2 regions of the Lysobacter sp. Soil_N_23 genome follow, and region 2 is predicted to be linked to the other one. Evidence: predicted binding sites of a transcription regulator. Region 2 holds the regulator's gene; the other holds the start of a gene.
What was found. The regulator sigma-54, encoded in region 2, starts transcription at its own class of promoters, with help from an activator protein. The targets are predictions, from matches to a motif close to TGGCACGNGCNTTGC.
Positions count from the first base shown of each region.

Region 1: a site for sigma-54 is predicted at 3,313-3,327, ahead of glnA (type I glutamate--ammonia ligase). Genes of this name have one in related genera too.

Region 1 is NZ_JBDGKY010000012.1:116,593-127,538, forward strand. Features, by position in the region: gene AC3A3X_RS10975 (ammonium transporter) at 1-131, opposite strand, end outside; gene AC3A3X_RS10980 (P-II family nitrogen regulator) at 374-712, opposite strand; gene AC3A3X_RS10985 (TorF family putative porin) at 774-1,532, opposite strand; gene glnA (type I glutamate--ammonia ligase) at 1,836-3,245, opposite strand; gene AC3A3X_RS10995 (undecaprenyl-diphosphate phosphatase) at 3,506-4,360, shown strand; gene AC3A3X_RS11000 (META domain-containing protein) at 4,458-5,291, shown strand; gene AC3A3X_RS11005 (YbhB/YbcL family Raf kinase inhibitor-like protein) at 5,315-5,941, opposite strand; gene AC3A3X_RS11010 (tetratricopeptide repeat protein) at 6,051-8,120, opposite strand; gene AC3A3X_RS11015 (YheT family hydrolase) at 8,230-9,216, opposite strand; gene AC3A3X_RS11020 (lysophospholipid acyltransferase family protein) at 9,291-10,097, opposite strand; gene AC3A3X_RS11025 (glycoside hydrolase family 3 protein) at 10,295-10,946, opposite strand, start outside.
Region 2 is NZ_JBDGKY010000032.1:10,536-21,481, reverse strand. Features, by position in the region: gene AC3A3X_RS17075 (EF-hand domain-containing protein) at 1-293, opposite strand, end outside; gene murA (UDP-N-acetylglucosamine 1-carboxyvinyltransferase) at 301-1,596, opposite strand; gene AC3A3X_RS17065 (BolA family protein) at 1,669-1,899, opposite strand; gene AC3A3X_RS17060 (KpsF/GutQ family sugar-phosphate isomerase) at 2,048-3,073, shown strand; gene AC3A3X_RS17055 (KdsC family phosphatase) at 3,095-3,676, shown strand; gene lptC (LPS export ABC transporter periplasmic protein LptC) at 3,673-4,245, shown strand; gene lptA (lipopolysaccharide transport periplasmic protein LptA) at 4,226-4,753, shown strand; gene lptB (LPS export ABC transporter ATP-binding protein) at 4,753-5,472, shown strand; gene AC3A3X_RS17035 (RNA polymerase factor sigma-54) at 5,566-6,984, shown strand; gene hpf (ribosome hibernation-promoting factor, HPF/YfiA family) at 7,155-7,481, shown strand; gene hprK (HPr(Ser) kinase/phosphatase) at 7,603-8,553, shown strand; gene rapZ (RNase adapter RapZ) at 8,586-9,467, shown strand; gene AC3A3X_RS17015 (hypothetical protein) at 10,103-10,411, shown strand; gene AC3A3X_RS17010 (hypothetical protein) at 10,426-10,704, shown strand.

The sequences.
Region 1 (10,946 bases), on a different contig from region 2:
AACCCGGGCAGCGTCATGAAGATCACGAGCGCCGCACAGGTCAGCAGCCAGGCGACGTCGCCCTTGTTGGCCACCGGTGCGGCCGCGGCGGCGGCATCCTGCGCGAGAGCGAGTCCGGGCAGTGTCAGCATGGCCAAGGCTGCCAGCAGGCGCGGCTGGCGGAAGGCGTCGACCATGCGGCTGCGATCGGTGGGAGGCGACGCCGGCCCCCCGTCATTCCCGCGAAGGCGGGAACCCAGTGTCGTTGAACTTGTCACGTCGACGTTCCTCTCGATGGCGGTGATGGGCGAAGCAGCGTCACTGGGTCCCCGCCTGCGCGGGGATGACGGCTTCGTCAGGTCTGGTCTGAGCGTCGTGTCCATGTGCGTCACCCTCACAACGCATCGTCATCGAGCTCGCCGGTGCGGATGCGCACCGTGTGCTCCAGCGCTTGAACAAAAATCTTGCCGTCACCTACCTTGCCCGTGCGCGCGGCGGCCTGCAGGGCTTCCAGGGCCGTATCGAGGATCGATTCGGCAACGGCACACTCGACCTTGAGCTTGGGCAGGAAGTCGACGACGTACTCGGCACCGCGATAGAGCTCGGTGTGGCCTTTCTGTCGGCCGAAACCCTTTACTTCGGTGACGGTGATGCCGGACACGCCGACTTCGGTGAGCGCTTCGCGCACCTCGTCGAGCTTGAACGGCCGGATGATCGCGGTGATCAGTTTCATCTCGCAGCTCCGTGGGTCTGGATGGCTCGTGTGGGATGGGTCATCTGGGGTGCGCCCTGCCTCAGAAGGTCTTGGTGAGGGTCAGCACCACGGTGTCGTCGCCGAGGTAGTTGCCGTAGCGGTTGGTGTAGAGCGCCTCTTCCGCGTCGGTGTCGAGGTAGGCCAGGGCGATGGCGAAGCCGCCGTCGAAGGACTTGGTGACGCCGAGCTTCCAGTCGACGTACTCGAAGTCCTCGTTGTTCTCGATCCACTGCTTGCCGGCATGGGCGTTGAGCGTCCAGGTCGGCACGAACTCCCAGTTCACCGCGGCGTCGAGATAGCCGCTGCCGTCCGAATCGGCGTAGCCGAACAGATCGGTCAGGGCATAGGAGTACTTGGCGGAGAACACCCCGGCGCTGATGCCGAAGTAGAGCTCGCCGGTGTCGGGGCTGTTGAAGCCCGAGGGATAGTCGCCGGGATACCAGTAGTACAACGCGCCGACATCGAAGCCCACGCTCTCGCCGAACTTGCCACGGTAGCCACCGTAGAAGTCGAGCTCGACGCTGTTGGAGATCGAGTCGGGATCCACCACCGTGTCCGACAGCCAGCTGACGTTGCTGCCCCAGGTGCCGACGTAGAAGCCGCTGTCGGCGGCATATTCGATGCCACCCTGCAGGGCCGGTTCCTGGTTGTTCTGCGAGATGCCGCGGAAAAGGTAATCACTGGTCAACGCCAGTGAGCCGGACGTGCCGGCGTGTGCGTTCACGATCCCCAGGCCAGCGAGCGCCATGGAGACGACGGTTGCAGCGCAGGTCTTGCTTGCAGTGGTTCGAGACGACATGACGCAGGCTCCTCATAAGCGGTGGCCCCTCCCCGGTCATTGCTTCGTGCTCTTGCAACGCGGACGTTGGTGTCGTCTCCCGCGCCATCACTGGGACGCACTTCGCCTTGCGGCGGGCGCAGCCCGTCGATTCGGGTTACCTCGTGGATTGGTTGAAGCGTTGGTTCCGGCCCCTCCCCCTGCTTGCAGGGGGAGGTTGGGAGGGGGTCGCGGCGCGGAGCGCCGCGGATGCTCGGGCCATCAGGCGAAGAGCACCCCTCCCCAACCCTCCCCTGCTTTCGCAGGGGAGGGAGCTTCGTTGCGTCAGACGGTGTAGTACATCTGGTATTCGAGCGGGTGCGTGGCCGCGCGGAAGCGGGTCACTTCCTGCATCTTCAGCGCGATGTAGCCGTCGATGAAGTCGTCGGTGAACACGCCGCCGGCCTTGAGGAAGTCGCGATCCTTGTCGAGTGCTTCCAGCGCCTGGTCGAGGCTGTGGCACACGGTCGGGATGTTCTTCTCTTCTTCCGGCGGCAGGTCGTAGAGGTCCTTGTCGCTCGGTGCGCCCGGGTCGATCTGGTTCTTGATGCCGTCCAGGCCGGCCATCATCAGCGCGGCGAAGGTCAGGTAGCCCGACTGGATCGGATCCGGGAAGCGGATCTCGATGCGGCGCGCCTTCGGGTTGGACACGAACGGGATGCGGCAGCTGGCCGAACGGTTACGGGCCGAGTAGGCCAGCATCACCGGCGCTTCGAAGCCCGGCACCAGGCGCTTGTAGCTGTTGGTACCGGAGTTGGTGAAGGCGTTGATCGCGCGGGCGTGCTTGAAGATGCCGCCGATGTACCACAGCGCCATCTGCGACAGGCCGCCGTAGCCGTCGCCGGTGAACAGGTTGACGCCGCCCTTGGCCAGCGACTGGTGCACGTGCATGCCGCTGCCGTTGTCGCCGACGATCGGCTTGGGCATGAAGGTCGCGGTCTTGCCGTTGCGGTGGGCGACGTTCTTGATGACGTACTTCATCGTCATCAGCTCGTCGGCCTTCTTCACCAGCGAGTTGAACTTGGTGCCGATCTCGCACTGGCCGGCGTTGGCCACTTCGTGGTGGTGCACTTCCACTTCCATGCCGACCAGTTCCAGCGTCTTGCACATCTCGGCACGCAGGTCGTGCAGCGAATCGAGGGGGGCCACCGGGAAGTAGCCGCCCTTCACCATCGGGCGGTAGCCGGTGTTGCCACCGTCGTACTCGCGGCCGGAGTTCCAGTGCGCTTCTTCCGAGTCGATGTGGAAGAAGGTGTGGCCCATGTCATTGGCGAAGCGGACCGAGTCGAAGATGAAGAATTCCGGTTCCGGGCCGAAGAAGGCCTGGTCGGCGATGCCGCTGGACTTGAGGAAGGCCTCGGCGCGCTTGGCGACGCCGCGCGGATCGCGCGAGTAGGCCTGCATGGTCGCCGGGTCGAGGATGTCGCAGGTCAGCACCAGCGTCGGGTCGGCGGTGAACGGGTCCAGGAACGCGGTGCTGGCATCGGGCAGGAGCACCATGTCGGACTCGTTGATGCCCTTCCAGCCGCTGATCGAGGAGCCGTCGAACATCTTGCCGTCCTCGAACAGGGCCGGCTCGACGATCGACTTGGGGAAGGTCACGTGGTGCTGCACGCCGCGCATGTCGACGAAGCGCAGGTCGACGAATTCGACCTTGTGGTCCTTGATCAGCTTTTCTACGTGTTCGAGCGACATGGGTACTCCGGGACAGGGGATGGCAGTGGAAAAGCCGGCCGCGTTGGCCGCACTTGTCTATTACGAAGCAATGAACGTGCCAACTTCTGGCTGCTCGTAACCCGCTGAATTCCATAGGGGCACGGGCAGGCCCCGAACCGGGCCGCACCATCATGGTGCGCTTTTGAGTGCCGTTGCTTCAGCAAGGTGCAAACCTCGATCCGGTATGCTGCCGCGTTCGCGCGCCTCAGCGTCCCGCAACCTCCTGACCGGCCCACTGCATGACTGACCTGTTCGCCGCACTGCTGCTCGGCATCATCGAAGGCATCACCGAGTTCCTGCCGATCTCCAGCACCGGCCATCTGCTGATTGCCGAACGCTGGCTCGGGCACCGCAGCGATCTGTTCAACATCTCGATCCAGGCCGGCGCGATCCTCGCGGTGGTGCTGATCTACCGGCAACGGCTGTGGGACCTGGCGATGGGCTTCATCGGCCACCGCGCCAGCGCCGAGCACAGCCCGGCCGGCATGGCGCTGACCCCGGCGCAGGCGCGCGACTACGCATTCAAGCTCGCCGCGGCGTTCGGCGTGACCGCGGTGCTCGGCATCGTGGTCAAGAAGCTCGGCTTCGAACTGCCCGACCAGGTGACCCCGATTGCGTGGGCGCTGGTGCTCGGCGGCGTGTGGATGATCGCGGCCGAGCATTTCGCCGCCAAGCGCGCCGACAAGCTCGGCGAACGCGCCGCCATCACCTGGACGGTGGCGATCCTGGTCGGCATCGCCCAGGTCGTGGCCGGTGTGTTCCCGGGTACTTCGCGCTCGGCGGCGACGATCTTCGTCGCGCTGCTGGCCGGTACGACCTCGCGCGCGGCGGCCACCGAGTTCGCGTTCCTGGTCGGCATCCCGACCATGTTCGCGGCGACCGCGTACGAATTGGTGGACGTGCTGGGCAACGGCGAAGCCGCGCACGAGGACTGGACCGCGCTGGCAGTGGCCTTCGTCGCCTCGGCGATCACCGCGTTCGTGGCCGTGAAGTGGCTGCTGCACTACATCCAGAGCCACCGCTTCACCGCGTTCGCGATCTATCGCTTCGTGCTGGGCGCGGCGCTGCTGTTGCTGGTTCCGACCGGTAGCTGAACACGCACTTGTGAATCCGCACTGGCGTGCAGCGGCGCGCCTTCACCCCGTTTTAGGCATGGCTGCGTTTCCATTGGCACCCGCAATGGAGACCGCAATGAACCGACTGATGCTGCTTGCCCTTCCCCTGGCCCTCGCCGCTTGCGCCAAGGCGCCGACCCCTCCGGAGGCAACCGCGCCATCCGCCACGCCGGCACCGGTGGCGACCAGCGCGCCGGCCGCGTCGATCGACGAAACCGCGCTGGCCAGCCAGCACTGGCAGCTCGCGCAGGCGGTCGATGCCAAGGGTCAACGCATCGAGGCGTTGTTTGCCCGCGCCGACAAGCCGTTGCAGCTCGATTTCCGCGACGGCCGCGTCAGCGTCGGCAACGCCTGCAACCGCATGAGTGGCGGCTACACGATCGCCGGTGACCGCCTGCAGGTGGCGCGCCTGGCCGCCACGCTGATGGCCTGCACCGACCCGAAGCTGATGGCGCTCGACCAAGCCATCGGCAAGCGCCTGGAAGCACCGCAGACGATCGCGCTGCGCAGCGACGCCGAACCGCAACTGACGTTGACCTCCGCCGACGGCGAGGTGCTGACGTTCCGCGGCGAGGCCACCGCCGAAACGCGTTACGGCGGACCGGGCGAGACCGTGTTCCTCGAAGTCGCTGCCCAGGCCAAGCCCTGCAGCCACCCGCTGATCCCGAACAAGCAGTGCCTGCAGGTGCGCGAACTCCACTACGACGAGCGCGGGATCAAGACCGGCACGCCCGGCGACTGGCAGCCGCTGTACCAGGACATCGAGGGCTACGCGCACACCGACGGCGTGCGCAACGTCGTGCGGGTGAAGCGCTACACGATCAAGAACCCGCCGGCCGATGGCTCCTCGATTGCCTATGTGCTCGACATGGTGGTCGAGTCGGAGGACGTGGCGGCTGCACGCAAGTAGGTCGCCGCCGCCGCAGCGGGCCGTCAGTCCTTGACGGCCGGATTGAGCGAATAGGTGCCGTAGATCGCCACTTCGTCCAGGACGTGCCCGTGCATGGCCTTGATCGCCTGCGCGGCGGTGAAGCGGTCCGGCACCGGCAGGTGGTCGATGTCGAGGGCGAACAGGCGGAAGAAGTAGCGGTGCAGGCGCAGGTCGTTCGGCGGCGGGAACGGGCCGTCGTAGCCGAACCAGTCGCCGGCCATCGACGCATCCTCGGCGAACCAGCCGGTGTAGTCGTTCATGCCCTGGCGCGCACCGGCCGGACCGGCCGGTCGGGTCTTGCCGTGCGGCACGACGCCGTCGCTGCAGCTGCCAGCGACTATCTGGCTGACGCTCGTGGGGATATCGACCATCGCCCAGTGCACGAAGTCGCAGCGCGGCTGCTCGGACGGGATCAGCACGCCGGGCTTGCCGACCATCTCCGGCTCGGTCGGCACATCCGGATCGACGCACAGCAGCACGAAGGATTTCGTCCCTGCCGGGGCCTCGCCCCACGCCAGGTGTGGATTGCGGTTGGGCGCGAATCCAAAGCCGTCGGCCGTGGCCTGGCCGGCGGCGAATTCGGCCGGGATGCGCTGGCGGTGCTCGAAGCTGTCACTGCGGATGTACATGGGGTCCTCCTTGCCGGGCCGGTCGGGCCCGGGTGCAATGTCCGCGCAGGCTACGCCACCACCGCACCGGACTGCCATACGACAGTCCGGCCGCAGGGCTCACCTCACCTCACTCGTCCGCCGGATAGCCCAGGCGCTGCGCCACCGGCGTCAGCACCGCGAATTCTTCGGCCAGGGCTTCACGGAACCGGCGCCAGTGACCGGCGGCGAAACGCGGCGGCCCCATCTGCTGCTGCGGCGCGATCGCCACGCGCTGGCTCAGTGCATCGGCGACGGCCTGGGCGATGCTGGCCGGGGTGGCGTCGTCCATCCTGATCAGGCGATGCGGCAACAGGTCCTGCTCGTTGAGATCGGCGACCTGGGCCATCGTCCTGGCCAGCCAGCGCGCGCCTTCCAACGGCGAGGCCAGGGAGAGCGGCACCGGCCCACCGAAGGCGAGCCAGTCCAGCAGCATGTCGCGGGGATCGCGCACGGCCACCATCAGCGCGGCTTCGGGCAGGTGCGGGCGCAAACCCAGCAGCAGGGCGTTGTCCCACCACAGCAGCCAGTCGACGGCGCTACCGTCATGGATGCCGCGCGCAGGCAGCGCCGCACGCCACAGGCTGACCATGTAGGCCGGATCGAGGCTGCCGTCGACCAGGCCTGCCACGGTGTCGTAGCGCTGCAGCGGGTCGATCGGCGGCTGCGCGCCGAAACGGTCGACCAGCAGCGGTGCGCCGGAATTCTGCAGGGTGAGGCCGATGTATTCGACCAGCGATCCCGGTGCACCCCACAGCAGCAGCATGCTCGGGGCCGGCTCCGGCTGCGGCGCCAACGGCGGCCATTGCGTGATCGGCGCGCTCGGCTCGGGCAACGGCAGGCGCTCGGCGACGACGTCGGCGTGCAGTTCGGCCCAGGTGGCGGCGGCGGCAGCAGGCTGGCCGGCCGCGTCGAAGCAGCGGCCCAGCAACTGGCGCAGGCTGCGCTTGACGCCCGGATCCTGCGCCTGTGCCAGTTGGCCTTCCACGCGCAGGACCGCGGCGTCGGGGTCGCGGCGCAGCAGTTCGTCGATGATCCGCATCTCGGCCAGGCTGTGTCCCGGCTGCAACTCAGTGATGCGCTGCGCGGCGGCGAAGGCCAGCTCGTGTTCGCCGGACTGGTCGTGCATGGCCGACTGCGCTTCCAGTGCCGGAACGTAATCGGGCATCGCTTCGCGCCAACGCGCGATCACCTCGCGTGCCTGGTCGCCGGTGAACTCCTCGAACAACAGGCGCCCCCGCCACAGGTCGGCTGCCTGCGGGTGTTCGGCCAGGGTCGCATCGAGGGTGGCGCGGGCCTCGTCGCGCAGGGCCAGTCGGCGCCAGGCTTCGATCAGCGCCAGCAGGGCGCGGCGATCGAGCGGCTGGGCCAGGAAGGCCTGGCGCAGCAGCTGCAGCGCGCGCTCGTTGCGGCCGGCGGCGAGTTCCAGTTCACCGACCAGGCGCTGCATGCCCGGCGTGGCGGCATCGCCCTCCAGCAACGGGGCGAGCTCGTCGGCCGCTTCGGCCGGACGCGACTGGCGGCGCAGCAGGTCGGCGACGAGCAGGCGCAGCGGGCGCGAGGCCGGCTCGGATTCGAGCAGACCGCGGAAGGCCTGCTCGGCGAAGGCGAAGTGGCCCTTGCCCAGATAGGCGAAGCCGAGCGCGTGGCGCAGCTGGCGATCGCCCGGGGCACGCTCGGAGGCACTGCTGAGGATCGACAGGGCGCGATCGGCGTCGCCGCGACGCAGCGCCAGGGTGCCTTCGATCGCGGCCACGTGCGGATGCTCGGGTGCGATGCGGGCTGCGGTGCGGGCCAGGCGCTCGGCCTCGTTGAGGTCGCCACGGGCGATCGCCAGATGGGCCTGGATGATGTAGGCCGGGAACTGATTCGGGTCCAGGCCGGTGGTGCGGGCCAGTGCCGCCTGCGCTTCGTCGAGCTGGCGTTCGCTCAGCAGCAGGCCGGCGCGCTCCAGGTGCAGGTTGGCGTCGTCCGGCGTCAGTTCGATGGCCTGGCCGATGGCGGCCAGCGCGCCTTCGCGATCGCCGTCCAGGCGCAGGGCCGCGGCCAGCAGGCGGTGGGCGTTGGCGTCCTGCGGCTGGGCGGCGATGGCCTCGCGCGCTGCGGTAAGCGCTTCGCTGGCCGCGCCGCGGCGCAGGGCGTCAATGATCGGTTCGTACATGGACTGCTCGATGATTCAGACGAAACCGCGATTGTAGCGGCTGCGGACGCCCTGACCCGGGGATGCGGCACGGGTTTTCAGGCCACCGCGGGCTATCCGGCGGGGCGGCTTAGCCGGCGGCATCAAGCATGCGCTGGGCGATCCAGCGCTCGGCGAACCCATCCAGGCTGGCGCTCTCGAGGAAGCCGCAATGGCCGCCCCACGGCGCGATTTCCAGTTGTGCAGTCCCGGGCAGGGTCAGCGCATGGAAGCCGTCGACCGGAATGACCGGATCGTCCTGCGCCATCAGGATGCTGGCCGGGACCTGCAGCGCGGACAGGCGGTCGCCGGCGATCGAGTAACCGTCGAAGTAGCGCTCGAGCGTGCCGAATTCGGTGTGCCGCTCGACCATCCACTGCGTCAGCGGGCGCATGCGCAGCCCCAGTACCTGGTCGTCGAAGGCGTGGATCTGCGGGAACAGCTCGCGCTTGCGCGCCAGCGAGTCGCGCCACTTGCGCTCGAAGTACCACAGGTAGACCGGCAGGCCGTTCTCCATCGATTCCATGGTCCGGGCCGGATCCAGCACCGGGCAGACCGAGGCGACGTGGGCCAGCTCCAGGCCCGCCGCCGGCGCACGCAGCGCCAGGCGCAGGGCGAAGTTGCCGCCGAGCGAATAACCGGCCACGGCCATCGACCGGCCCGGGAAGCGCCGTGAGACCTCCACCGCCGCGCGTACGACCTCGTCGATGCGGTTGGAGTGGAACAGCCCTTCGTTGAGGTGGTGGGTGTTGCCGTGGTCGCGAAAGTTGAGGCGGAACACCTCGAAGCCGGCCTTGAGCAGTTGCACCGCGGTCAGGCGCATGTAACTGGAATCGACGCTGCCTTCCCAGCCGTGCAGCAGCAGCACCAGGCCACGCGACTCGCGGTTGGGCATGGCGCTGTGGAGGCCGTGCAGGCGTGCATCGCCGGCGTCGATCAGGTGTTCGGTGCTGACCGCGCCCAGTTCGGCCAGGCTGCGCTCGCCGTAACGCCGGCGCAGCGAGCTGGAGCCGAGCGCCGACTGGATGTGCGCGTTGCGCAGCCAGCGTGGCGGTCGGTAGTCGGCGGCAGTCAGCATGCCTGGGACCATAGCCATACGATTTCGAGTGCGCCCACTAATTCACGGAAGCCATGACGATGTAAACGTACAACTCAAGCCGTCATGGCCTCGACAATTCGCGATCGGGCCAGATCGGCGATGCGACGACGTCCGTCGGCCTCGCCAGGGGCGATCGGCGCGAGGAAGTGCACCTCGGCCAGCCGCGTCGGCTCGCCGAGCAGGCGCACGAAGTTCCCGAGGAAGCTCTCGCCGGGCTGGAACGCCACGACGTGCTGGGCCTCGCCGCCCTCGCCATAGCGCAACGCCACCGGCTGCACCGGCACGCCGGCCTCGACCGCGGCCAGGAAGATGCGCGCATGGAACGGGCCGATCTCGCGGCCGCCGCGCGTGCCGCCTTCGGGGAACACGCCGACCGAGCGCCCGGCGCGCAGGCGCGCCAGCATCTCGTGCAGCACGCCGCCGAGCGATTCGGTGCTGCCGCGCGAATGAAAGATGGTTTCGCCGCGCGCGGCGAGCCAGCCGACCAGGGGCCAGCCTTCGATCTCGCGCTTGGCGACGAACCCCATCATGCGCTGGCTGTGCAGCGTCTCGATGTCGATCCAGCTGACGTGGTTGGCGACGAACATCGCCGCGCCCTGCAGCGGTTCGCCGACGCGGCGCAGGCGGAAGCCGAAGATCCACATCAGGCCAGCCGACCAGGCGCGGATCGCGCGGTGGTCCAGTCGCTCGTTGCCGACGCGCACGCCGGCGGTCAGCGGCGTGCCCAGCAGCAACACCAGCGGCAGGTCGACGACGACGTGCCACACCAGCAGTGGCACGCGGACGAGGTAACGGAGGACGCGCGCGGCGGGCGCCGCGGTCGGCGCCGTCGCGCCGGCATGGGGGGACGGCGCATTCATTGATGGCACGATACCGAAGCGATGTCGCTGCGGCCAGCGCTGTTTCGCCATACCGGGGTGGATGTTGCGGGGGTGAATGGCGGGGACGCGCGATCGGGCTCCCCGCGACTCCGCGATTACGTATGTAGGAGCGAGCTTGCTCGCGACCGGCTGCCGGAGACGTCGTTCGCGAGCAAGCTCGCTCCTACAGTGCTACATCATTTCGTTGCGCAGGCCATCACCTTCTCCGCATCGCCCTGCGCACCGAGCGAAACCTTCGACAGCGACAGCTGCCTGGGCCCCTTGGCCTTCAGGGTCAACACAGTGTCTACCTTGCTCATGTCGGCGCCGGCGGCCTGGAAGCACTTGAGCGGGATGCCCAACGTGGTCCAGCGCGCGGGTTCGAGCCCGGCCAAGGTGTCGGCGAGCGGCAGCGTCGACCCGCAACCCGGGCCGCAACCCACGCCGATCGAGACCTCGCCCTGCGTCGGCGAATCCACGCGCACGGTCAGTACCAGCATCACGTCACCGTTGGTCTCGCGGGTGAGGTCCTTGGCGGCATCGGACTGCAGCGACACGGTCGCCGTGCCGGCGCCGGACCATTCGATGCGGCGTGCGTCTTCCTGCGCCAGATGATCGACCCCGCGCACCTTGATGCTGCCGTCGGCAGACGCGGCCGGCAACACCGGTGCATCGACCGCCGCAGCGGTCGCGCCCTGCAGGCGCATGGTGATTCCCGGCGTCAGCACGCCACGGGCGTAGTACACGCCCGGCCGTCCCATCGCCGCCGAAACGCCCGGCTCTTCCGACAGCATCGCCAGGTTGCCGTCATCGCCGTAGCCCAGGCCGTGGCCGAAGGCGAACTGCGGC
Region 2 (10,946 bases):
TGCATGGTCGTACGGCAATCCACCCGCAACGTCTCCGTCGACCCGCGCCAGGAGTAGGCACGGCATTCGCGCGCCCCCTCGTGGGTGATCTCCACCTTCACCGCGTAGAGCGATTGCAGCATCTCGCGCATCGTGACCTGGCCGTTGTTGTCCCAGTCCATCTGCTTGCGCTCGAGCCCGCGGGTGGCCGCCGCGCCGGTGAAGTGCAACCAGGCCACGACAGCCAGCAGCACCAGCACCAGGCCCAGCAGGGCCTTGCGACGGGTCGTGAATTTGCCGCGCGCGAGGATCACGTCAACCTCAACCGGTGATGCGGCGGACGCTCGCACCCAGGCCGGAGAACTTCTCTTCAAGGTTCTCGTAGCCGCGGTCGAGATGGTAGATGCGGTCGATGGTGGTGGCGCCTTCGGCAACCAGACCGGCCAGCACCAGCGACGCCGAGGCGCGCAGGTCGGTGGCCATCACCGGCGCGGCAGTGAGTCGCTCGACGCCGCGGATGATCGCGGTGTGGCCTTCGACGCGGATGTCGGCACCCAGGCGTTGCAGCTCCGAGACGTGCATGAAGCGGTTCTCGAAGATCGTCTCGTTGATCACGCCGACGCCTTCGGCGATGCAGTTCATCGCCATGAACTGCGCCTGCATGTCGGTCGGGAACGCCGGGTGCGGCGCGGTGGTCAGATCGACCGCGCGCGGACGCTTGCCCTGCATGTCCAGGGTGATGCGGTCGCCGTCGATGTCGATCTGCGCGCCGGCCTGCTTGAGCTTGTCGATGACGGCATCGAGCGTGTCAGGACGGGCGCGGCGCACGGTGACACGGCCGCCGGTCATCGCCGCGGCAACCAGGAAGGTGCCGGTCTCGATGCGGTCGGGCAGCACATCGTGGCTGCCGCCGTGCAGGCGCTCGACGCCGTGGACGACGATGCGGCCGCTGCCGGCATGCTCGATGTTCGCGCCCAGCGCATTGAGGCAGTCGGCCAGGTCGACGATCTCCGGCTCCATCGCCGCGTTCTCGAGCACGCTGGTGCCTTCGGCGAGCACGGCCGCCATCAGCACGTTCTCGGTGCCGGTGACGGTGACCACGTCGAAGACGAAGCGCGCGCCCTTCAGGCGGCCGTTGCGGTGCGCCTTGATGTAGCCGTTCTCGACCGTGATCTCGGCGCCCAGCGCCTGCAGGCCCTTGATGTGCTGGTCCACCGGACGCGAACCGATCGCGCAGCCACCGGGCAGCGAGACTTCGGCGGCGCCGAACTTCGCCAGCAGCGGGCCGAGCACCAGCACCGAAGCGCGCATGGTCTTGACCAGCTCGTAGGGGGCGACGTGGCTGTGCACCGTGGTCGGGTCGACGACAATGCCGCGGCCGCGACCGGGCTTGCCGTTGACGCTGATGGTGCCTTCGTCGACGGTGATGCCGGCGCCGAGTTCGGCCAGCAGCTTGGCCGTGGTGACCACGTCGTGCAGGTGCGGCACGTTGCTGATCGAGACCGGGCCATCGGCCAGCAGCGTCGCGCACAGGATCGGCAGCACTGCGTTCTTGGCACCGGAGATCTGCACCTCGCCGTTCAGCGCGGCGCCGCCTTCTACTACGATCTTCTGCATGGGTCTGGATTCTGGATTCGAGTGTTCGGGATGGCGACAAAGAGCGCGGGCCGTGAAGCCGACGACGCCGTGTCAGCCGGCTTCTTCAGGCGTCAGCGTCTTCAATGCCAGGGCATGGATCTCGCCGCCCATGCGCTCACCCAGGGTCGAATAGACCAGGCGATGACGGGCCAGCGGCAGCTTGCCGCGGAACGCCTCGGCCACCACGGTGGCCTCGAAATGGACGCCGTCGTCGCCGCGCACGTCGGCGCGCGAGCCGGGCAGGCCCTGTTCGATCAGCTGGCGGATGGTCTCGGGATTCACTGGGCGGGGTCTCGAAAGTGCATGCGGCCTGCGGCAGCGGGGCTGCGCACGGTCTCGCGGTGGGTGGGAGCCCGGGCTTGACGGGCTTTTGGCGGATGAACCGCATAGAATTGATGGATTAGCCTAGCGGAAAGGCCCCCGGTCCGAAATGGCAAGCGTCCCCACCCCTGCCCAGCCCCACCCCCTCCAGCCCTACGCCGACGACCCGGCGCAGCTCGCCGCCAGCGGCCGCCGCGTGTTCGAGATCGAGGCGCAGGCGCTGGCCGCCGTGGCCGAACGCATCGACGGCGACTTCAGCGCCGCCTGCAGGCTGATCCTGGCCTCCAGCGGTCGCGTGGTCTGCACCGGCATGGGCAAGTCCGGCCATATCGCCCGCAAGATCGCCGCCACGCTGGCCTCGACCGGCACCCCGGCGTTCTACGTCCACCCCGGTGAGGCCGGCCACGGCGACCTGGGGATGATCACCGACGTCGACGTGGTCCTGGCGCTGTCCTACTCGGGCGAGAGCGACGAAGTCCTGATGCTGCTGCCGGTGCTCAAGCGCCAGGGCAACAAGCTGATCACCATGACCGGTCGCCCCAACTCCTCGCTGGCGCGCGAGGCCGACGTGCACCTGGATGTCAGCGTGCCGGCCGAAGCCTGCCCGCTGGCACTGGCGCCGACCTCCAGCACCACCGCCTCGCTGGCCCTGGGCGACGCACTGGCCGTGGCCCTGCTGGACGCGCGTGGCTTCACTGCCGACGACTTCGCCCGCTCGCACCCCGCCGGCGCACTCGGCCGTCGCCTGTTGCTGCACATCTCCGACATCATGCATGCCGGTGACGACGTTCCGCGGATCAGCGCCGACGCCAGCATCAGCGAGGCGCTGATCGAGATGAGCCGCAAGCGCCTGGGCATGACCGCGGTAGTCGATGACGATGGCCGCCTGCTCGGCCTCTACACCGACGGCGACCTGCGCCGCACGCTCGACGATGCCGGCGTCGACTTGCGCCATACCCGCATCGCCGAAGTGATGACGCGCTCGCCCAAGACGATCGGTTCCGACTCGCTCGCGGTCGAGGCCGCACAGCTGATGGAAGCGCACAAGATCAGCGGCCTGCTCGTGGTCGACGAGGCCCGTCGCGTGGTCGGCGCGCTCAATATTCATGACCTGTTGCGCGCTCGGGTGGTCTAAAGACCCATGCCGCCAAGCCCCATGACCTACAGCCACCTCAACGACTATCCGGCCGACATCCGCGAACGCGCGGCGCGCATCCGCCTGGCCTGTTTCGATGTCGACGGCACGCTGACCGACGGCCGCCTGTTCTTCGACAGCGAGGGTCGCGAACTCAAGGCCTTCCACGTCCACGACGGCCAGGGCCTGGTGCTGCTGCGCAAGTCCGGGATCACGGTCGCCTTCGTCACCGCCCGTGCCAGCGAAGTGGCACTGCGCCGCGCCGCCGACCTGGGCATCACCGAGGCGCATACGGCCGTCGCCGACAAACTCGCCTGCGTGCGCGACATCGCCGCGCGCATGGACATCGGCATGGACCAGGTCTCGTTCATGGGCGACGACCTGCCCGATCTGCGGGTCATGCTGCAGACCGGCCTCGCCGTCGCCCCCGCCAACGCCCACCCCTGGGTCGCCGGCCGAGTCCACTGGCGCACCAGCCTTCGTGCCGGCCATGGCGCGGCGCGCGAACTGTGCGACCTGCTGCTGGCCGCGCAGGGCCACGCCGAAACCCTGCTGGCCCAGGTCAGCCAGGTCGAAGGCACCCGCATCGAGGGCAACGCATGACCCGACGCGGCGTCGTGATCTTCCTGTTGTTGCTCGTCGGCGCGGTGCTCAGCACCTGGGCCCTGTGGTCCCAGCGCGACCGCGACTCGCTCGCTGACGGAGCCGCCAATCGACCGGACTACACCCTGCACGACTTCGAGCTGACCGTGCTCGACGAGCAGGGCAAGGAAGCCTTCACCCTGACCGCGCCGAAGATGGAGCGCGACCCGAAGGTGAAGACGCTCGACATCGCCACGCCGCTGTTCGTGATTCCGCCCAAGGCCGGCAGCAAGGCGACCCCGTGGGAAGTGCGTTCGAAGACCGGTTGGGTCAGTGAAAAGGGCGAGGAAGTGCGCCTGCGCGGAGGCGTGGATGCGCACAGCACCAATGCCGAGGGCAAGCCGGTCAAGATCACGACCGACCACCTGAACGTTTTCCCGGACGACAAGCGCGCCACTTCGACCGCCAGGGTAACGGTCACCCAGCCGGGCTTTATACTGAACGGCCAAGGGCTGGAAGCCGACCTCGATGCCAAGCGCATCATCCTCAACTCCGACGTCAAGGCCCGCTATGACCGATCTGTCCGCTAGCCTGCCGATGCTTCGCCTGGCGACCGTACTGGCGATGGCACTGGCGCTGGCCCCGGTCGCCGCGCTGGCCCGCACCAGCGACCGCAGCAAACCGATGGACATCGACGCCGGTCGCAGCGACTACTCGATGGACGACAGCCATCCGACCACGCTCAGCGGCGGGGTCATCATCACCCAGGGCACGCTCGACATCCGCTCCAGCCAGGCCGTGATCCACTCCAGCGGCGGCGACCCGGTGCGGGCGGTGCTGACCGGCTCGCCGGTCACGCTCAAGCAGGAGCTCGACGACGGCAAGGCCATGGACGCGGTCGCCAGCAAGGTCGACTACGACCTGAAGTCGGAAATCGTGGTCTTCACCGGCGGCGTCAACATCCGCCAGCCCAGCGGCTCGATCGCCGGCGAACGGGTGATCTACAACATGAAGACCGGCCAGGTGCAGGGCGGCGGCCAGGATGCCGGTCGGGTCAAGATCCGGATCCTGCCCAAGAACGCGCAGGGAGGCGGCTGATGCTGGTCGCCCAGGGGTTGCGCAAGGCCTACCGTTCTCGTGAGGTCGTCAAGGATTTCGCCCTGACCCTGGATGCTGGCGAGGTCGTCGGCCTGCTCGGCCCCAACGGCGCCGGCAAGACCACCTGCTTCTACATGATCGTCGGCCTGGTCCCGGCCGATGCCGGCCAGATCGTCCTCGACGGCAAGGACATCACCTCCGAGCCCATGTACGCCCGCGCCAAGTACGGCGTCGGCTACCTGCCGCAGGAGCCGTCGGTGTTCCGCAAGCTCAGCGTGGCCGACAACATCCGCCTGGTGCTGGAGCTGCGCGAGGACCTCGACAAGGCCGGGCGCGAGCGCGAGCTGGCCAGCCTGCTGGACGAGCTCCAGGTCAACCACGTCTCCGACCAGATCGGCGCCAGCCTCTCCGGCGGCGAACGCCGCCGCGTCGAGATCGCCCGCGCGCTCGCGGCCAAGCCGCGGCTGATGCTGCTCGACGAGCCGTTCGCCGGTGTCGACCCGATCTCCGTCGGCGAGATCCAGAGAATCGTGCGCCACCTCAAGAATCGGGGCATCGGCGTGCTGATCACCGACCACAACGTGCGCGAAACCTTGGGTATTTGCGATCGGGCGTATATTCTCAACGAAGGTGGCGTGCTCGCGCAGGGAGCACCCGATGCGCTGCTTGCAAATCCCGACGTCCGACGCGTTTATCTGGGTGAAACCTTCCGACTGTAATTTGCAGTCAACGAAGGATGCGGTGCGCGGAGTGCGCATCGCGACGAACGCGACGCGGCCGTCGACCTCCCCCGGTCGCGTTAGTCTCAGACAATGAAGCCCCGCCTCCAAGCCGCACTAGGACAACAGCTGGTGATGACACCGCAGCTGCGTCAGGCGATCCGCCTGCTGCAGTTGTCGGCAGTCGAGCTTGAAGCTGAACTGGCGGCCGCAGTGGAAAGCAATCCGCTGCTGGACTGGACCGAAGTCGCGATCAGCGTCACCAATGGCAACGGCGCAAGCGATTCGCCGTCGCACGAAGACAGCACCGAGCACCTGCCGCCCGAGGCCGAATGGGGCAGCAACGACGGCGAGCCGTGGTACGAGCGCATCGGCCCGGCCGACAGCGACGACGACGCGCCGGTCGCCGAGCAGGTCGCCGAATCGGACACGCTGCACGACCATCTGCTGTGGCAGCTGCACCTGAGCCCGCTGTCGCCGCGCGACCGCCTGATCGGTGTCGCCCTGATCGAAGCCATCGACGACGACGGCTACCTGCGCGAGCCGCTGGCGTCGATCGCCTCCTCGCTGGCGCCCGCGGTCGAGGCCGGCGAAGAAGAGCTCACCACCGTGCTGCACCAGGTGCAGCAGTTCGATCCGGTCGGCGTCGGCGCGCGCAACCTGGGCGAATGCCTGCGCCTGCAGCTGGCCCAGTTCGCCAGCGAAACCCCGGGCAAGGCGTTGGCCCATCAGCTGGCCAATGGCCCGCTCGAGCGCCTTCCCAAGGTCGGCGTCGCCGGTCTTGCCAGCGAGATGCGGCTCGACCTGGGCGAAGTGGAGACCGCGGTCCACCTGCTGCGCTCGCTCGATCCGCGGCCCGGCGCACAGATCGGCGCGATCGCCAGCGACACGTACATCGCCCCGGACCTGGTCATCTGGCGTCAGCACGGGCTGTGGCGCGTCGCGCTCGCCGACGGCATGCGCCCGCGCATCGCGATCCATCGCGGCTACGAGAGCATGGTGCGCCACGCCAGCGGCACCGACGCCACTTACCTGCGCGGCCACCTGCAGGAAGCGCGCTGGCTGCTCAAGAGCCTGGAAGCCCGCGGCGAGACGCTGATCAAGGTCGCCCGCTGCCTGCTCAAGCAGCAGGCGGCGTTCCTGGAGTTCGGCGACAGCGCGCTGCGGCCGCTGACGCTGCGCGAAGTCGCGGCCGAGGTCGGGCTGCACGAATCCACCGTGTCACGCGCGATCGCGCGCAAATACGCACGCACGCCGCGCGGGACCATACCGCTGCGCGCGTTCTTCGCTTCGGGCATCGACACCGGCGCCGGCGGCGAGGCCTCCAGCACCGCGATCCAGTCCATGATCCGCCGCCTGATCGAGGCCGAGAACCCGCGCAAGCCCCTGTCCGACGCGCGCCTGGCCGAGACGCTCAAGGCAACGGGCGTGCCAGTGGCGCGGCGCACGGTGGCCAAGTACCGCGAGGCCATGAGCATCCCCTCCTCGCAGGACCGCGTCCGCATCAGCTGAACGTGTCACGTGCGCGTTAAGGAGTTGATTAGGACTTGATGAAACTGGCCAAAACCATCTACGGATCAAGGCTTTCCAGCCCTCTCCGGGCAAACTGCGAACGGTGGCCACTTGCACATCGCACCGGTCGTGCCATCCTGTCTTCCCGTGCGACGTAAAGGAGGTCTCCGATGCGTATCGAAACCTACGGCCAGCAAATCGAAGTCACACCGGCACTGCGTGACTACGTCGAAAGCAAGCTGGCCCGACTGGAACGGCATTGCGAACAGGCTTTCGACGTCCGCACACAGCTCAGCCTCGACAAACCCAACCACCGCGCCAAGGCCACCGTCAACATCGCCGGCCGCACGCTCCACGCCGACGCCGCTGCAATCGACATGTACGCCGCGATCGACCTGCTCTCCGACAAGCTCGACCGACTGCTGAAGGAACACCGCAGCAAGGTCGTGGATCACCACCGCGGCGAGAGCGCCGCACGCAGCGACAGCTTCGGCTGACCCCCTCCGACTCCATGCCCCTGGATGAATCGTTGAGCGCGGCTGCGGTCGCGCGCCTTGTCCAGAACACCTGTCCGCGCGGGCGCACGTCGCCCGCCGGGCAATCGCGCCTGAGGCCCGAATGAGCACGAGCATCAGCGCAGGGGAACTGTTCGAACAGCAACGCGATCGCCTCAGCCTGCGCTGGCTTGCCGGCCAGCAGGGCGACCGGCGCGTGCTCGAAGCGGTCAACACCGTGGCGCGGCGGCCTTCGCTCGCCGGCTATCTCAACGCCATCTATCCCAACAAGGTGCAGATCCTGGGCACTGAGGAACTGTCCTGGCTCGACGCACTCGACTCGCGGCTGCGCTGGGAGACGATCGAGAAGATCATCCAGTTCCGTCCGTTGGCACTGGTGATCAGCAAGGACCAGACCTGCCCCGAGGACCTGCGCATTGCCGCGCAGGAAAGCCAGACCCCGCTGTGGGTGTCGCCGCGGCGCGGCCATGAGCTGCTCAACCACCTGCAGTACCACCTGGCGCGCACGCTGGCGCCGCGGGTGACGCTGCACGGTGTGTTCATGGAGATCTATTCGATCGGCGTGCTGATCACCGGCGAATCGGGCTCGGGCAAGAGCGAGCTGGCGCTGGAACTGGTCACGCGCGGCCACCGCCTGGTCGCCGACGACGCACCGGAATTCACCCAGATCGCACCCGACGTGCTCGATGGCACCTGCCCGGAAATGCTGCAGGACCTGCTGGAAGTGCGCGGCCTGGGCGTGCTCAACATCCGCCAGATGTTCGGCGACACCGCGGTCAAGAACAACAAGTACCTGCGCCTGATCGTGCACCTGGCCAAACCGATGACCGAGCCCAAGCCGATGGGCATCGAGCGCCTCACCGGCGACAGCGGGGTGCGCCGCGTGCTCGACCTGGACGTGCCGATGATCACCCTGCCGGTCATGCCCGGCCGCAACCTGGCGGTGCTGACCGAAGCGGCGACGCGCCTGCACAGCCTGCGCATGAAGGGGCTCGACCCGGCGGCTGCGTTCATCGCCCGCCACAGCAATTTCCTTGAACGCGGCGATTCCTGACGCCGCTCCACGCCAGCGCAAAGACCCCGCCCATGAGCGAAACCCCGCCTTCCTCCCTCGTGATCGTCAGCGGCATGTCCGGTTCGGGCAAGTCGGTGGCGCTGAAGACGTTCGAGGACCTGGGCTACTTCTGCGTCGACAACCTGCCTGCCGACCTGCTGCCGCAGTTCGTGGCCAGCGTGCAGCGCGCCGATGAGGGTGTGCCGGCCAAGCTCGCGGTCAGCATCGACGTGCGCAACCGCCACAGCGACCTGAGCAACATCCCCGACTGGCTGTCGGCGGTGGGCGCACTGGGACTCGATCCGAAGCTGGTGTTCTTCGATGCCAGCGACGCCACCGTGCTCAAGCGCTATGCCGACACCCGCCGTCGCCATCCACTGAGCCATCTGGGCCTGTCGCTGGCCGATGCGATCTCGCTGGAACGCCAAGTGCTCAAGCCGTTGCGCACGATCGCCGATGCGGTGGTCGACACCAGCGACCTCAACGTCCACCAGCTGCGCCGCCAGGTCATCACCGAGTTCGGCATCGGTGGCGACACCGGCATGTCGCTGCTGTTCGAGTCCTTCGCCTACCGGCGCGGCGTGCCGGCCGATGCGGATTTCGTGTTCGATGCGCGCGCCCTGCCCAACCCGCACTGGGATCCGGTGCTGCGCCCACTGTCGGGTCGCGATGCCGCGATCCGCGAGTACCTGGAAGCGCAGCCGGACGTGAACCTGTTTGCGGACCAGGTGAGCCAGTTCCTCGACACCTGGTTGCCGCGCCTGCATGTCGACAGCACCCGCAGCTACGCCACCATCGCGTTCGGTTGCACGGGTGGCCGCCATCGCTCGGTCTACCTCGCAGAGCGTCTTGCCGCGCACGCGCGTGAGCAGGGCTGGGAAGAAGTCGCGGTGCATCACCGCGAACTGGACTGACGCGCCACGATCACCTCGTGCGTTTTTCGACTGTCGTCCCGAGCGTAGCGAGGGACCTGTTGTTGCTTCCGCGTGGGCGTGGGGTTGTTGCACCGGAGCGGCGTCGTCCGCCGGGCCGGGGATTGCCCCGCCCCTTGGTCGGACGTCCTGTCCGAATGCGGGGCGCGGGCCACATGGCCCGCTGCTGCGCAATCCCCGGCCCGGCGGACGACGCTCTGGTGTTTCGTTGCATGGTCTTCGGTGGCCCTCACCCCAACCCCTCTCCCGTAAACGGGAGAGGCGCTATAGAAAACCGTCATCCCCGCGAAGGCGGGGATCCAGTGACGTTGCTTCGCCGTCATGCCCTCACCCCAACCCGCGCCCCGGCCCGAGCGCATGGCGCTCGTGCGTTCGAGGACACGCGAGCCAATGGCTCGCAAGCAGTGTCGTCTCACCCCGCAAACGGGAGAGGCCTTTTTGAGCGCAAGCCCATCGTCGCGGTGTCGCGGCCAGATGCCGTGAATCCTTCCTGACTTCGCGTCGCCACGATCGACGGCATCACGAAATTTTTGCAGCTTGCTTGCATCTGGCTTGCGCGGGTGCGGATAGGGTCGGGCTGCGTTGTAAAGCAGCGCGACTCCACCACGGAGATGCCCATGCCAATCCGCAACCTTCCATCGATGATGACGCTGGTTCTGTTCGCCGTGCTTGCCGCACCGCCGGCACTGGCCCAGCGCACCGAACCGCCCGCGACGCCACCGCCTGACAGGACCATCGACACAGCACCGAAGATGATGAGCTTCCGCGACATGGACGTGAATGCCGACGGCAAGGTCAGCAAGGACGAAGCGGCCGTCGACGCCAGGCTGACCAGTCAGTTCGCCAAGGCCGATCGCGATGGCGACGGACAGCTTTCCGAGACCGAATACGCCGCCAGCCAGCAGGGCGGCGCGAGCCAGTATTAGTGAGGAGGCAATCCATGAGAGCGACCCTGTCCCATCCGATGATCGCAGCCCTCGCCCTGGTGCTCACCTCCGCGGCGCTCGCCCTGGGCGGCTGCCAGAAGGCCGAAACCACGGCGCCTGCACCCGAGGAGACGCCCGCGCCGGCCGATGCGCCACCGCCTGACACGACCGCCCCGCCGGCCGACACCACCACGTCGCCGACGACGACTCCGGAGTCGGGTGCACCGACGCCGCCTCCGGTGGAAGGCTCGCAGACGCCACCGAAGGACGACACCACCCCGCCGTCGAAATGATGCCCCTGTCATCGGCGACGACCCACGCGGTCGCTCCGGCGATCGCCCACCGCGGCCCGCAGCGATGCGGGCCGCTTCGTTTCCCGCGGTGTCGCGCGAACCCGCAGGCAGTGCCTCAACGAGCCCGAGCGTCGTCCGCCGGCCCTGGGATTGCGGAGCAGTGGGCCATGGATGGTCCACGCCCCGCGTAAAGCCAGGATGGCGTCCGCGGGGCGGAGCAATCCCAGGGCCGGCGGACGACG